Minwuia thermotolerans: one gene and its partners. The protein of the gene in region 1 binds, or shares a complex with, the protein of each later gene. Links are inferred from orthologs where the notes say so. Each region holds a gene or a part of one and is shown in the gene's direction. Other genes may lie near its edges.

Region 1 (3,956 bases):
AAAGGTCGACGACAACACGCGTCAGACCGACATGCTCACCGGTGCGGACACCCTTGATGAGGCTGGCGGCGCCGGCGGGCGCGGCCGTGAGCACGACGGCGGCGAGGATCGCGAGCAGGCGAATCATCGGGGCCAATATAGCGGCGAATCGCGGCCGCATCGTGGAGGGTGCGGCAATTGTCACAAGGGGCGTCGAGGAGGCTTGCTGAATGGACTCGCAATTTGCTAGTGTCCGATCCGCGAGTTTCAATCGCCCGTACTGCAGCCGCCGGTTTGGCGGGGCGGGACGTTGGTGAAGGATGAACCCCTACGGATAGTCAGCTCGGGTGGCCGGAGAGATTTCCACGATCGAAACGCCTGATTCGGATAGCGTGAATACGGTCGTTCGCTGCCCAAGGTCCAGACGCGGAAGGGCTCTTCCTGTCGAGGCGTTTCTTCGACAGCCACCGGTCGGTGATTGAATCTTAAGTGAAACTGCGAGGCTTCCCGGCCGCCTAGTGGCGGCGGGTCGCACGGCAAGGGACCACGCCCTGGCGCAGCCGATTCATGCGGCGCGACCGTTCGGTGAATGGCGCCCGGCCCTGCAAGCTCCGCGACAACATATGACGGCCGCCGTCCCGTTGCTCGCCCGGACGCGCGCCGCCTAGGAGATTTGGCTTATGGCCACGCGCATGCTGATCGATGCGGCCCATCCTGAGGAAACCCGGGTCGTCATCGTCAAGGGCAACCGACTCGAGGAATTCGATTTCGAGGTCGGCAGCCGCAAGCCCCTGAAGGGCAACATCTATCTCGCCAAGGTTACTCGCGTCGAACCGTCCCTGCAGGCGGCGTTCGTGGAGTTCGGCGGCAACCGCCATGGTTTCCTGGCGTTCAACGAGATCCATCCCGACTACTACCAGATCCCGATCGCCGACCGCGAAGCGTTGCTGGCCGAGCAGCGCAAGGAGGTCGCCCGCGTCGCCGAGCAGGAAGAGGCGGAGATCGCCGAAACCGACGACGACGAGGATGACGGCGGCGATCAGCCGAAGCGCCGCGGCCGTGGCCGCGGCCGGGGCCGCCGCCGTGGCGGCCGCGCCCCTGCATCCGAGAACGGCAATGGCGAGGATGACGCCGAGGGTCCGGTCGAGAGCGTCGGCGGCGACGAGGTCGACGAGGAAGTCTCGCCAAGGCGCATCTCCTCCTCCCGCCCCTACAAGATCCAGGAAGTGATCAAGCGCCGCCAGATCATCCTGGTGCAGGTCGTCAAGGAGGAGCGCGGCAACAAGGGCGCCGCGCTGACCACCTATCTTTCGCTGGCCGGCCGCTACTGCGTCCTGATGCCCAACACCGCCCGCGGCGGCGGCATCAGCCGCAAGATCACCAACGCCCAGGACCGGCGCAAGCTGAAGAGCGTCGTCGGCGAGCTGGAGGTGCCGGAGGGTACGGGCGTCATCGTGCGCACCGCCGGCGCCGCGCGCACGAAATCCGAGATCCGGCGTGACTTCGAGTTCCTGCTCAAGCTTTGGGACGATATCCGGGATCTGACGCTGCAATCGACGGCGCCGGCGCTGGTCTACGAGGAAGCCTCGCTGATCACGCGCGCCATCCGCGACTTCTATTCCAAGGAGATCGAGGAAGTGCTGGTGGCGGGCGAAGAGGGCTACCGCGTCGCCAAGGACTTCATGAAGCGGATCATGCCGTCGCACGCCAAGCGGGTGCAGCCCTATCGCGACCGCATTCCGCTGCTGCACCGCTACCAGGTCGAGCCGCAGCTCGACACCATGTACTCCAAGGAAGTCACCCTGCCGTCTGGCGGCTACATTGTGATCGATTCCGCCGAGGCGCTGGTGGCCGTCGACGTCAACTCCGGCAAGTCGACGCGCGGCCGCTCCGTCGAGGAGACGGCCTACAAGACGAACCTGGAGGCGGCCGAGGAAGTCGCCCGCCAGCTCCGCCTGCGCGATCTGGCCGGGCTGATCGTCATCGACTTCATCGACATGGAGGACCAGCGCAACAACCGCTCGGTCGAGCGCAAGCTCAAGGAATGCCTGAAGGTCGACCGGGCGCGCATCCAGGTCGGACGCATCAGTCATTTCGGCCTGCTCGAGATGTCGCGCCAGCGGCTCCGTCCGGGCGTGCAGGACGTCAACATGGAGACCTGCCCCCATTGCGGCGGCAGCGGGCGCGTGCGCTCGATCGATTCGGCCTCGCTGCACATCCTGCGGGCCATCGAGGAGGAGGGCATCCGCGACCGCTCCGCCGAGATCCTGGTGAACATGCCGACGGCGATCGCGATCTATGTGATCAACAACAAGCGCCACGCCCTGGCGGAGATCGAGCAGCGCTACGGCTTCCGCGTCGAGATCGCTGCCGACGAGGAGCTGCTTGCGCCCGATTTCCGCATCGAGCGGGTGACCGCCAAGGAGCCTGGCGCCGAGGCGCTGGACGAAAGCTGGCGTCAGCCCATCGAGCCCGAGGAGGCCGAAGAAGCGGACGAAGCCGAGGAGGCCGAAGAGGCCGACGAGGCGGAGGAGCGTGACGGGGACGACGCGCAGGACGGCGACGAGGAGCGCGGCGGACGCCGCCGGCGGTCCTCCCGCCGTCGCCGCCGTGGCGGCGGCCAGCAGCCTGAAGAGAGCGGCGACAAGGACGGCGAGAGCAGAGACAAGGACGGCGAGAGCACCCGCGCCGAGGAATCGCAGCCGAAGTCCGGAGCCGACGAAGGCGGCGCCTCCGACGATGACGAGGACGAGGATGGCAAGCGCCGTCGCCGGGGCCGCCGTGGCGGCCGCCGCCGGCGGGGCCGCAGGAGCGATGGCGAGGATTCGCCCTTCGTGATGGCCGCCGCGGTGCCGAATGACGAGGACGCCGAGGAAATCCAGCCCACGGGCGGCGAGGAACCGGCGGCCGACGACAACGAGGCCGAGCCGGCCGCGACTGCCGAGGAGCCGGTGAACGAGGAAGCGCCGGCGGAAGAGGCGGTGAACGAGGAGGTTCCGGCCGCCGCCGAGGCTGCCGAACCGGCGCCGCGTCCGGCCACCGGGTCCGAGCCCGAAGCCGTTCAGACCGACGCTCGGGCGGACGCGGACCAGGAACCCGCCGCGCCGGCGGACGGGACCCCGGCCGAAGCCGGGGAGACAGCCGGTGCCGAGCCCGTTACCGAGGCCGAGCCGGAACCGGCGCAGGCCGCGGAAGAGAAGACCGAAGAAAGCGTCGATGCCGCCCGGCCCGTGGAAGTGGCGCAACCCGCCAACGAGGACGAGCCGGAGCCGGCCGAGGAAGTGGCCGACGCCGGACCGCCCAAGCGCGGCTGGTGGCGGCGGCGCCCGCGGAACTGAACCGCAGAACCAGACCGAAGAAAGGCCCCGGCGTCGCCGCCGGGGCCTTTTTCTTTCCGGGCAGTCGGTCCGCGGCGCGCAGGCCCGTCCCCCACCTCCGGGCAGTCGGTCCGCGGCGCGCAGGCCCGTCCCCCACCCCGGCCCTCCCCCTTCCCGAAGGGGGAAGGTGGCCCGCTTCAGCGGGACGGGCGGGGGATCATTCGGCGCATGACCGTGACCGGCCGGAACGCCGGTTGAAGCAGCTCAACGTGTGAAGTCCTTGAAGCCCTTGCCCTGGGCCACGAGATCCTCGATCAGCTTCGCCGGCTTCCACTCGTCCTCGCCGGAGATCTCGTGGAAATGGCGGATGCGCGCCAGAACCTTGTCCAGGCCGACATGGTCGGCGTAGTGCATCGGCCCGCCGCGATGTTTCGGGAAGGCGTAGCCGTAGACATAGGTGATGTCGATGTCGACCGGCCGGATGGCGATGCCCTCCTCCAGGATCTTCGCGCCCTCGTTGACCAGGGCGTAGATGCAGCGTTCCAGGATTTCCTCGTCGCTGACCGCGCGGCGCTTGAGCCCGGCTTCGGCCGCATGCTTCTCGATCAGTTCCTTGATGACCGGATCCGGCTTCGGCGTGCGGTCGCCCTCTTCGTAGAG
Region 2 (3,217 bases), on another replicon or contig:
ATGTCGACGTGCTGCAGATTCCGGCCTTTCTCTGCCGCCAGACGGACCTGTTGCTCGCCGCCGGGGAGACGGGCTGCGCCATCAACGTGAAGAAGGGCCAGTTCCTGGCGCCCTGGGACATGGTCAACGTGGTCGACAAGATCCGCTCCACCGGCAACGGCAACGTCTCGGTCTGCGAACGCGGCGCCAGCTTCGGCTACAACACGCTCGTCACCGATTTCCGTAGCCTGCCGATCATGGCGGAACAGACCGGCTGCCCGGTGGTGTTCGACGCCACGCACTCGGTGCAGCAGCCGGGTGGGCAGGGCGGCAGTTCCGGCGGCGACCGGCGCTTCGTGCCCTGTCTGGCGCGGGCCGCAGCCGCCGTGGGGGTCGCGGCGATCTTCATGGAGACCCATCAGGACCCGGACCACGCGCCGTCGGACGGACCGAACATGGTGCCGCTGGACCAGCTCGAGGGTCTGATCGCCACGCTGAAGCGTTTCGACGGGCTCGCCAAGTCGCTCTGAGGCGATGGACCGCCGCCCGCGCCAGCCCCACCGCGAGTCGCCGCGTTTCCGCAAGGGCCCGCCGGACTGGCGCTAGGTGTGGCGCTTTGCCCGCGCGCCCATGATCGCCTTTGTCATTTTCGCCCTGCTGGTTTACCTCTTGCAGCGCCTCGGTTTCGCCTGACCGCCGGACAGCAGGAAAACAAGACAACAAGCCATAGTGAGGGTTCCGATGACCGCCATCATCGACATCATTGGCCGCGAGATACTCGACAGCCGCGGCAACCCGACCGTCGAGGTCGAGGTGCATCTGGAGACCGGCGGGTTCGGCCGGGCCATGGTGCCGTCGGGGGCTTCCACGGGCGCCTACGAGGCCGTCGAGAAGCGCGACGGCGATGAGCGCTATGGCGGCAAGGGCGTGCGCCAGGCCGTCGAGGCGGTCAATGGCGAAATCTTCTCCGCCATCTCCGGCATGGACGCTACCGACCAGCTCGCCATCGACCGCATGCTGATCGAGCTGGACGGGACGCCCAACAAGTCGCGTCTCGGCGCCAATGCCATCCTTGGCGTCAGCCTGGCCGCGGCGCGGGCGGCCTCCGACGCGCTGATGCAGCCGCTCTACCGCTATGTCGGCGGCGTCTCTGCGCGCACCCTGCCGGTGCCGATGATGAACATCCTGAATGGCGGCGCCCACGCCGACAATCCGATCGATATCCAGGAATTCATGATCATGCCGGTCGGCGCGGAGACCTTTTCCGAGGCGCTTCGCTGCGGCGCCGAGATCTTCCACTCGCTGAAGAAGCGGCTGCAGGACGCCGGCCACAACACCAATGTCGGCGACGAGGGCGGTTTCGCGCCATCTCTGAAAAGCGCCGACGAAGTCCTTGGTTTCATTATGTCGTCGATCGCCGCCGCCGGCTATCTGCCGGGCGAGGACGTGTTCCTGGCGCTCGACGCCGCGTCGACGGAGTTCTTCGAGAACGGCCGCTACGAGCTGAAAGGCGAGGGCAAGTCGCTCGACGCCGAAGGCATCGTCGAATACTACGCCGACCTCTGTTCCCGCTATCCGATCATCTCCATCGAGGATGGCTGCGCCGAGGACGACTGGGTCGGCTGGGCGGCGCTGACCGAGCGTCTGGGCGACAGGATCCAGCTTGTCGGCGACGACCTGTTCGTCACCAATCCGGAGCGGCTGGCTGACGGTATTGCGCGCGACGTGGCGAACTCGATCCTGGTCAAGGTCAACCAGATCGGCACCCTCTCCGAGACGCTCGAGGCGGTCGAACTGGCGCACACGGCCGCCTATACCGCGGTGATGTCGCACCGTTCGGGCGAAACCGAGGACTCGACGATCGCCGACCTGGCGGTCGCCACCAACTGCGGCCAGATCAAGACCGGCTCGCTGGCCCGCTCCGACCGGACGGCCAAGTACAACCAGCTTCTCCGCATCGAGGATCAGCTCGGCCCCGACGGGATCTACGCCGGCCGTTCCATCCTGCGGGTGTGAGGCGCGCGAAAGCCGCCTTGAGTGGGGCCCGATAAGCGGGCACTCTCCGCCTCAGCAAGTGGTTTGCACGGGGAGGAAACAATCATGCGCGGTCAGGGACCCCTCAGCGGGATCAAGGTAGTCGAACTGGCGGGCATCGGCCCGGGGCCGATGTGCGGCATGCTGTTCGGCGATCTGGGCGCCGACGTCATCCGCATCGACCGCCAGGAGGCGGCGGATCTCGGCATTGACCGGGGCAGCAACAAGTGGGACCTGCTCAACCGTTCCAAGCGGTCGGTGGCGGCGAATCTCAAGACCTCCGAAGGCGTCGAGACGGTGCTCAGCCTGGTCGAGAAGGCCGACATCCTGATCGAGGGCATGCGTCCGGGCGTCACCGAGCGTCTCGGCCTGGGGCCCGACGAATGCTGGGCGCGCAATCCGCAGCTGGTCTACGGCCGCGTCACCGGCTGGGGCCAGACAGGGCCGATCGCACACGCGGCCGGACATGACATGAACTACATCGCGCTCACCGGCGCGCTGCACGCCATCGGGCGCAGCGACAGCGGGCCGGTGCCGCCGCTCAACCTGGTCGGCGATTTCGGCGGCGGTGCGCTCTACCTCGCCTTCGGTTGTCTCGCTGCGGTGATCGAGGCCAGGGAATCCGGCAACGGCCAGGTGGTCGACGCGGCGATGATCGACGGCGCCTCCAACCTGATGACTGCGATCTACGGCATGAAGGCGGCCGGGCGCTGGAAGCAGGAGCGAGGCTCCAACATCCTGGACACCGGCGCGCATTTCTACGACGTCTACGAGACGAAGGACGGCAAGTACGTCTCCATCGGCTCCATCGAGAAGAAGTTCTACGCCGAACTGCTCGAGAAGACCGGCATCGACCCCGCGGAGATGTCGGAGCAGATGAACCCGGAAAAATGGCCCGAATATTCGGAAAAGCTCGGGAAGGTCATCAGGACGAAGACCCGCGACGAATGGACGGAGATCATGGAAGGTTCCGACGTCTGTTTCGCGCCGGTTCTGGATATGGACGAAGCGCCGGAGCATCCGCACAACAAGGCGCGCGAGACCTTCATCGACATAGACGGGGTGGTGCAGCCGAACGCCGCGCCGCGCTTCTCCCGCACGCCCAACGGCCGGCCGACGGTCGCGCCCGATCCGGGTCAGAACACCGACGAGGTGCTGACCGAGTGGGGCTTTACCGGCGATGAGATCGAACGGCTGAAGGCCT
Region 3 (3,334 bases), on another replicon or contig:
TCGATCACTGCCGAACGCAAGTCGGAACTGATCAAGGAATTTGCCCGCGAAGGCGGCGACACGGGTTCCCCCGAGGTGCAGATCGCGATCCTGACCGAACGGATCGTCAATCTGACCGAGCACTTCAAGACCCACAAGAAGGACAACCACTCGCGCCGCGGCCTGCTGATGCTGGTCTCCAAGCGGCGCTCGCTGCTTGACTATGTCAGGGGCAAGGACGAGTCGCGCTATCGCGAACTCATTCAGCGTCTCGGAATCCGCCGCTGATGCTGCGGCCCGGCCGTCGCGCCGGGCAAGGAAATCGGAAAGCTGACAGGCGCGGGCCGCAGGGGCGGACCCCGCCTTCCGGTTTCAGGATCAGCCCAGGGGGGCTGAAGGAAGGTATGCAAGAATGTTTCAGGTAAAACGAAAAGAGATCGAGTGGGGCGGGCGCAAGCTGGTCCTCGAAACGGGCAAGGTCGCCCGCCAGGCGACAGGCTCCGTGATGGTGACCTATGGCGAAACCATGGTGCTCTGCACGGTCGTCGCCGAAAGGTCCCCGAAGCCGGACCTGGATTTCTTCCCGCTGACCGTCAATTACCAGGAGAAGTATTTCGCCGCGGGCAAGATCCCGGGCGGCTTCTTCAAGCGAGAGGGCCGGCCGGCCGACAGCGAGACGCTGACCAGCCGCCTGATCGACCGGCCCGTCCGGCCGCTGTTCGCCCCGGGCTTCAAGAACGAGACCCAGATCATCTGCACCGTGCTGCAGCACGATCTGGAGAATGAGCCCGACGTCGCCGCGATGGTGGGCGCCTCCGCGGCGCTGACCATTTCCGGCCTGCCTTTCATGGGCCCGCTGGGCGGCTGCCGCGTAGGCATGGTGGACGGCGAGTACGTGCTCAACCCCACACGCCAGCAGATGCCCGATTCGCGGCTCGACCTGGTCGTGGCCGGCACCGTCGACGCCGTCATGATGGTGGAATCGGAGGCCGACGAGCTCAGCGAGGACGAAATGCTGGGCGCGGTGATGTTCGGCCACAAGGCCTATCAGGAAGTCATCGACGCCATCATCGACCTGGCCGAGACGGCCGCGAAGGAGCCCTGGGCCCCGCCGCCGCCGCTCTACACCGACTCTCTGATGGAGCAGATCTCCGGCATCGCCCGCGACGATCTCGCCGCCGCCTACACGATCCGCGAGAAGACCGCCCGCCAGGACGCCGTCTCGGCGGCCAAGCAGAAGGTCAAGGACGCCCTGGCCGAACACGAGGAAGGCCGGCAGGCTGTCGGCGCCGCGCTCAAGGACCTCGAGAAGAACATCGTCCGCAACGGCATCCTGGACACCGGCAAGCGCATCGACGGCCGCGACACCCGCACGGTCCGCCCGATCGAATGCGAGGTCGGCATCCTGCCCCGCGCGCACGGTTCGGCGCTGTTCACCCGCGGCGAGACCCAGGCCCTGGTGGTCACCACACTGGGGACCGGCCAGGACGAGCAGATCATCGACGCGCTGGCCGGCGAAAGCCGCGAGCACTTCATGCTGCACTACAACTTCCCGCCCTATTCGGTGGGCGAGACCAGCTTCCGCCTGGGCCCGGGACGCCGGGAGATCGGCCACGGCAAGCTGGCCTGGCGGGCGGTGCATCCGCTGATGCCGTCGAAGACCGAGTTCCCCTACACCATCCGGATCGTTTCCGAGGTGACGGAATCCAACGGTTCTTCCTCGATGGCGACCGTCTGCGGCACCTCGCTTGCGATGATGGATGCGGGCGTGCCGCTGCGCCGCCCGGTCTCCGGCATCGCCATGGGCCTGATCCTGGAAGGCGATCGTCACGCCGTCCTGTCCGATATCCTCGGCGACGAGGATCATCTGGGCGACATGGATTTCAAGGTGGCCGGCACGTCGAAGGGCGTCACCTCGCTGCAGATGGACATCAAGATCGCGGGCATCACCGAGGAGATCATGAAGACCGCCCTCGGTCAGGCCAATGAGGGCCGCGCCCACATCCTGGACTGCATGTCCAAGGCGATCAGCGCAGGCCGCGAGGAGCTGAAGGAGACCGCTCCGCGCATCTCCGTGATCAAGGTTCCGACCGACAAGATCCGCGACGTCATCGGCACCGGCGGCAAGGTGATCCGGGAAATCACCGAGGTCACCGGCTGCAAGATCGACATCGACGACGACGGCACGGTGAAGGTGGCTTCCAGCGACGGCGACGCCGCGCAGAAGGCGCTGGACTGGATCCATTCCATCGTCGCGGAGCCGGAGCCCGGCGCGGTCTACAAGGGCAAGGTCGTGAAGATCATGGACTTCGGCGCCTTCGTGAACTTCTTCGGAAGTCGCGACGGCCTGGTCCATGTCTCCGAGATGCAGGAAGGCCGCACCGAGAAAGTGACCGACGTCGTCAACGAGGGCGATGAGGTCTACGTCAAGCTGCTGGAGGTCGACGACCGCGGCAAGGTGCGCCTGTCGATGCGCTATGTCGATCAGGAGACCGGCATCGAGAAGGAGGGCGTCGAGCCCCTGCCCCAGCGCGAGCGCTCGGGCGGCGGCGACCGCCGTCCCCGCCGGCGCGACTGACGCCACGGCCAGAACCGAACGGGAAACCCCGGAAGCGCCGCTTCCGGGGTTTTTCTTTGCCCGCTCCGACGCCCTCGCCCAGAATGCCGCGCGGGAGGAATGCGACATGAAGCAACTGGCGACGGGCTACGGCCTGATCGAGGCGCCGCTGTGGGATGCGGAACGCGGGCTGCTGTTCAGCGACGTTCAGAACGGCGGGGTTCACGCCCTGGGCCGTGACGGCGCGGTGACGACGCTTCTCCCCCACCGCCGCGGCATCGGCGGCATGGTCCATCATGCCGACGGCGGCGTGGTGGTCGGCGGACGCAACATCGCATTCAAGAGCTTCGACGGGACGCGCACGGAAATCCTGCTGGACAAGGACATCACCGAAACGGCCATCGGCTTCAACGACTTCACCACCGACGCGGCCGGCCGGCTTTTTGTCGGCTCGCTCGGCTTCCAGGTCTTCAGCGGCGATCCCGAACGGCCGGGACACCTCCATGTCATTCACCTGGATGGCACCGCCTCGACGGTTTCCGACGGCGTCATGCTGACCAACGGCATGGGCTTCTCGCCCGACGGCAAGCGGCTCTACCATTCGGACGCCCGGAAGAACATCGTCCGGGTCTACGATGTCGACGACGGCCGGGTCGGCGAGTGGTCGGTATTCGCCGAGTTCGAGGACGGTCATCCGGACGGGCTGTGCGTCGCCGAGGACGGCGCCGTCGTTGTCGCCGTCGCCTTCGGCGGCCGCGTCGCCGTGCTGGAGCCGGACGGGTCGCTGCGGGAAAGCCT

Evidence for each region. The genes of interacting proteins can lie anywhere in the genome.
Region 2: the proteins of CWC60_RS16925 (region 1) and eno are in contact, whole or in part, in a solved structure (PDB 2FYM), measured with the Escherichia coli proteins. The link is inferred for Minwuia thermotolerans from one-to-one orthologs.
Region 3: the proteins of CWC60_RS16925 (region 1) and pnp are in contact, whole or in part, in a cryo-EM structure (PDB 9QH0), measured with the Escherichia coli proteins. The link is inferred for Minwuia thermotolerans from one-to-one orthologs.

The regions. Positions count from the first base shown.
Region 1 is NZ_PIGG01000061.1:25,959-29,914, reverse strand. Bases 282-3,517 are described here. They hold CWC60_RS16925 (ribonuclease E/G), read left to right. Parts: upstream 282-659; coding sequence 660-3,317; downstream 3,318-3,517. In the rest of the region: CWC60_RS16930 (N-acetylmuramoyl-L-alanine amidase), read right to left, coding at 1-127; CWC60_RS16920 (3-hydroxyacyl-CoA dehydrogenase NAD-binding domain-containing protein), read right to left, coding at 3,561-3,956. UniProt on the Escherichia coli protein: Endoribonuclease that plays a central role in RNA processing and decay. Required for the maturation of 5S and 16S rRNAs and the majority of tRNAs. Also involved in the degradation of most mRNAs.
Region 2 is NZ_PIGG01000031.1:95,126-98,342, reverse strand. What follows is about bases 1-2,857. They hold eno (phosphopyruvate hydratase), read left to right. Parts: upstream 1-720; coding sequence 721-1,995; downstream 1,996-2,857. Other genes in these bases: CWC60_RS08340 (CaiB/BaiF CoA transferase family protein), read left to right, coding at 2,080-2,857; kdsA (3-deoxy-8-phosphooctulonate synthase), read left to right, coding at 1-509. Also shown: more of CWC60_RS08340, read left to right, coding at 2,858-3,217. UniProt on the Escherichia coli protein: Catalyzes the reversible conversion of 2-phosphoglycerate (2-PG) into phosphoenolpyruvate (PEP). It is essential for the degradation of carbohydrates via glycolysis.
Region 3 is NZ_PIGG01000026.1:30,140-33,473, reverse strand. Bases 1-2,974 are described here. They hold pnp (polyribonucleotide nucleotidyltransferase), read left to right. Parts: upstream 1-391; coding sequence 392-2,557; downstream 2,558-2,974. Other genes in these bases: CWC60_RS05840 (SMP-30/gluconolactonase/LRE family protein), read left to right, coding at 2,664-2,974; rpsO (30S ribosomal protein S15), read left to right, coding at 1-267. Also shown: more of CWC60_RS05840, read left to right, coding at 2,975-3,334. UniProt on the Escherichia coli protein: Involved in mRNA degradation. Catalyzes the phosphorolysis of single-stranded polyribonucleotides processively in the 3'- to 5'-direction. Also involved, along with RNase II, in tRNA processing.